2 regions of the Allofournierella sp. CML151 genome follow, and region 1 is predicted to be linked to the other one. Evidence: predicted binding sites of a transcription regulator. Region 1 holds the regulator's gene; the other holds the start of a gene.
What was found. Region 1 encodes NrdR, which represses ribonucleotide reductase genes. Its sites were predicted from a motif close to CACNANATNTNGTG; they were not measured.

Region 2: PH256_RS06235 (anaerobic ribonucleoside triphosphate reductase) is a predicted target of NrdR. The motif match lies at 1,190-1,203, and genes of this name have one in related genera.

The regions. Positions count from the first base shown of each region.
Region 1 is NZ_JAPNNW010000004.1:39,924-42,121, forward strand. It holds gene PH256_RS04180 (aminotransferase class I/II-fold pyridoxal phosphate-dependent enzyme) at 1-1,002, shown strand, start outside; gene nrdR (transcriptional regulator NrdR) at 1,107-1,580, shown strand; gene PH256_RS04190 (DUF4363 family protein) at 1,560-1,928, opposite strand; gene PH256_RS04195 (DUF421 domain-containing protein) at 1,925-2,198, opposite strand, start outside.
Region 2 is NZ_JAPNNW010000006.1:68,683-70,880, reverse strand. It holds gene PH256_RS06245 (lipopolysaccharide biosynthesis protein) at 1-327, opposite strand, end outside; gene PH256_RS06240 (M48 family metallopeptidase) at 488-1,036, opposite strand; gene PH256_RS06235 (anaerobic ribonucleoside triphosphate reductase) at 1,310-2,198, shown strand, end outside.

The sequences.
Region 1 (2,198 bases):
GAGGTCATCGTGGGCGGCAATTCCTCTCTCACACTGATGTACTATATGATTGACATGGGCTGGCGGGTCGGCTTTGCAGACAGCGACCATCCTTGGCGCACGGAAGAAAAGCTGAAATTTTTGTGCCCGGTGCCCGGCTACGACCGGCATTTTGCCATTACCGAGTATTTCGGCTTCGAGATGATTCCGGTGCCGATGCATGAGGATGGCCCCGACATGAACCTGGTGGAGCAGCTTGCTGCCGATCCCAGTGTAAAAGGCATCTGGTGCGTGCCTCTGTACTCCAACCCGGACGGCTATATCTACAGCGCCGAGACCGTACGTCGCCTGGCCAGCATGAAAACCGGCGCGCCGGATTTCAAGATCATCTGGGACGACGCCTACTGTGTACATCACCTCACCGATGAACTGTGCTCGGTTCCCGGTATTCTGGCCGAGTGCAAAAAGTACGGCACCCAGGACCGGCCCCTGCTGGTATGCTCCACCAGCAAGGTGACTTTCCCGGGTGCGGGCGTTGCAGCGCTGGCTGCCAGCGAAGCCAACATCCGGCATATTCTTGCCCAGATGGCTCCCATGGCCATCAGCTTTGACAAGATGAACCAGATGCGCCATGTAAGCTTTTTGAAGAATAAGGCGGGTGTACTGGAACACATGAAAAAGCACCGGGCAATCCTGGAGCCTAAATTTGAGCTCATCAAAAAGGCGTTTGCTCAGCAGCTGTCTCCCTGTGGCTCCATTGCCCGCTGGACCGATCCCAAGGGCGGATATTTTATCAGCCTGTATGTGATGGACGGCTGTGCCAAGCGTGTGGTTCAGCTGTGCAAGGAGGCCGGTGTAGTGCTTACCCCGGCAGGCTCCGCCTATCCCTACGGCAACGACCCGCAGGACCACCACCTGCGCATCGCCCCCTCGTATCCCACGGTGGCTGAGCTGGAGCAGGCGAGTCAGCTGCTCTGCGTCAGCGTTCGTCTGGCCTGCCTGGAAAAGCTGCTGCAGGCTTGAAAAACCGGATTGCAACAGCAGGCGCATCTGTGTTATAATAACGGAATCTTAAACTGCGGCAAGGGAACGAATGCAGCCCGGCCGTCATCAAAGGAGGACCCCATATGAAGTGCCCTTACTGCGGCGAACTGGAATCCAAGGTGATTGATTCCCGCCCCACGGAGGACGGTGAAAAGATTCGCCGCCGCCGGGAATGCCTGCGCTGCGGCAAGCGGTTTACCACCTATGAGATCGTGGAAACCGTACCTTTGATGGTCATTAAAAAAGACCGTTCCCGCCAGGTGTTCGACCGCCAGAAGCTTCTGGGTGGTATGCTGCGCGCCTGCGAAAAGCGCCCGGTCAGCTATGAAATGCTGGAACGCGCGGTGGATAACATCGAGCAGTCCCTTCTGAACAGCTATGAACGTGAGGTCACTTCCATCCACATCGGCGAGCTGGCAATGGAAGAGCTGAAAAAAATCGATGAGGTCGCCTATGTGCGTTTTGCGTCGGTTTACCGTCAGTTCTCCGACCTGAACACCTTTATGAATGAGCTGAAAGAGATGCTCAGTAAGCGCTCAGGGCAGTCCGAAGAATAACCGGCGCATGCCGTTCAGCTGTGCCTTCAGCTTTCCGATCTCGCAGAAGAGGTCCTGCCGGTAGTCCGGATGCACATAGGCATTCAGACCGTACAACGCGGTTTCCAGCTCATTGAGCTTGTCCCGGCGAATAAACAGTGCCAAAACAGCCTGCTTTTTCTGGTAGGTCTGTGTCATATTGCTGATCTGCTGTTTGGCAGCCTGATATGCCCCACCGGCACACAGACTTTCCACCTGGGTAAGTCCGGCTTCAAGTGCATTCAGCGAATCGGACACCAGGCGCCGGCCGGTCAGTGTGAGCAGAATCAACGCCGCCAGAATTACTGCGGCTACGCGTACCCGCCTCATAAATGTCCTTCCCACAGCCCCTTGTTCCGCTTTTGCGGTGAGGGGCTGTTTTCTTTTTTGATCAATTGATATTTACCGTCTGCGCGCGCCAGAAGCAGCATGACCTGTGCCTGGGAGCAGCTTTCCTTTCTCAGAACCTGCGAAAGCCATTGGCAGTCCTTTCCGCACAGCCGCAATGCATCTTTCAGCAGCTGTCCGTCTGCAATGACCGGAATAAACGGTTCCTCTTCGTCCATCGTGCAGATGCTGATGCTGCCATTCGTTTCCACC
Region 2 (2,198 bases), on a different contig from region 1:
CAGCGGGATCAGCCGCAGCACCGGGTAGCAGATGAGCATCAGCGCAAAGCCCAGGCCGATGGTCACCAGGCCGTTTGTAAACACCTGGCTTTTGCTGTTGGTCTTTTCCAGACCGAAACGGATGATGGCGAAGCTCACGCCCATGCTCACCAGCGGGATCAAAAGCGAACCGATCTGCTGGACAAGCTTGGTGATACCCACCTCGTCCACCTCGCCCATGGCGAAGGTGATGTATGGCTGCAAGATGATGCTGAGCAGTTTGGAGGAAAAGTTGCTGATGGCGAACAGCATGGTGTTGCTCATCAGCCGTTTGTATTTGTTTTCCACGCCCGGCGGCCCTCCTTGTTGATTGCCTTATTTTACTTTATATTGATGTTATTTCTGTTCGGTCAAATATTCTTTGGCCGAACTTATATTATAACGCCCACAGGGCGAAATGTCCACGGAATCCCATCGAACCCGGCCTACAATCCCATCGAACCCGGCCTCACCCCTGCCGCAGCAGCGCCCGGCGGGCCTTCCAGTCCGGCAGAAACTGCTCCACCAGGGCCCAGAACTCCTTCTGATGATTGGGGTGAACAAAATGGCAGTATTCATGCACGATCACGTATTCCACCGCCGCCCGTGGCTGCAGCGCCAGCCGGGAGGCCAGGGTGATGCGCTTTTTTTCCATGTTGCACACCCCCCACCGGCTGGTCATGTCCCGCACCTGCAGCTGGGGCGGCTGGCCGCCCAGCACCCCGGCAAAGGCGGGATACACCATCCGGCTGATGGGCTCGAACAGTGCCAGGCATTCCTCCTTGGAGGGAGGCGGGCAGTCCTGCTGCTTGCGGGCGGCCCGGGCCACCTGCTGCTTGGCCTCGATCACCCAGCCCAACCGCTGGGCCACAAAGGCATCCGCCTGGGCCGCGCTCACCCGCATGGGTACGCTCACGGCCACCGTGCCGTCCCGCCGCACCCGCAGGTTCAAATTTTTCACCTTTTTTCGAACGAGTTCATATTCCAACCCCGCCACCCGGCGAATTTGGCCTGCCATCTTGCTTTTCCACCTCCTGGCAAAGTTTTCCGACCTATTTATTGTATCACATCCGTTCCCGGTTTGGCTCGTCAAGCCATCATATCTCACAAATTTTCCCCGAAAAGCTTGGCCGTTCTTGTTCCGTATCGGCACCGGGAATCTATTGACTTCTACTATATCTAGTGCAATAATAGTAATCGCGGCCGAATCACCCCAAAATACAGAGGGTAGTTCTTTACGCTCTGTATTTTTTTGCCGCATCAAAGTAACAGTTGCATGAGGAGAATCGCCATGATCAAAAGTGTAATTAAGCGCGACGGCCGTGTGGTGCTCTACGATCAGAGCAAGATCACCGCCGCCATTATGAAGGCGCTGGAAGCCGCCAAGGAAGGGGATGCCGCCGAAGCCGACCGCATTGCCACCCGGGCCGCCCGCCAGCTGGAGATGGATTGCGGCGAGGAGTCCCCTCAGATCGAGCAGATTCAGGACGCGGTGGAAACCGCGCTGATGGAGACCGGCCACGACGCGGCTGCCAAGCAGTACATTCTGTACCGGGCCAACCGCACCCGCATCCGCGAGGCCAACACCACCCTGATGAAGACCATCGACGAGATCACCAATGTGGACGCCCGCGCCAGCGACATGAAGCGTGACAATGCCAACATCGACGGCAACACCGCCATGGGCAGCATGCTGCAGATCGGCACCGCCGGCGCCAAGGCCTACAATGCGGCGTATCTGCTGCGCCCCGAGCAGGCCAAGGCCTACCGGGAGGGCGACATCCACATCCATGACTTCGATTTCTATTCCCTGACCACCACCTGCTGCCAGATCGATATTCTGCGCCTGTTCCACGGCGGGTTCTCCACCGGCCACGGTTTTCTGCGCGAGCCCAACAGCATCGGCAGCTACGCGGCGCTGGCGGCCATCGCCATCCAGTCCAACCAGAACGACCAGCACGGCGGCCAGAGCATCCCGAACTTCGACTACGGCATGGCCGAGGGCGTGAGCAAGACCTTTGCCCGGGCCTACCGCAAGAAGCTGACCGAGAGTCTGGAGGACGTGCTGGAGACCGAGGATGAGAGCGCTTTCGTGAACCAGATGGTGGATAAGGCCGTCACCGAGCTGGACCAGCAGCCCCGCCTGGAGACCAACGCGGAGGAGTTCGACCGCATTGTGG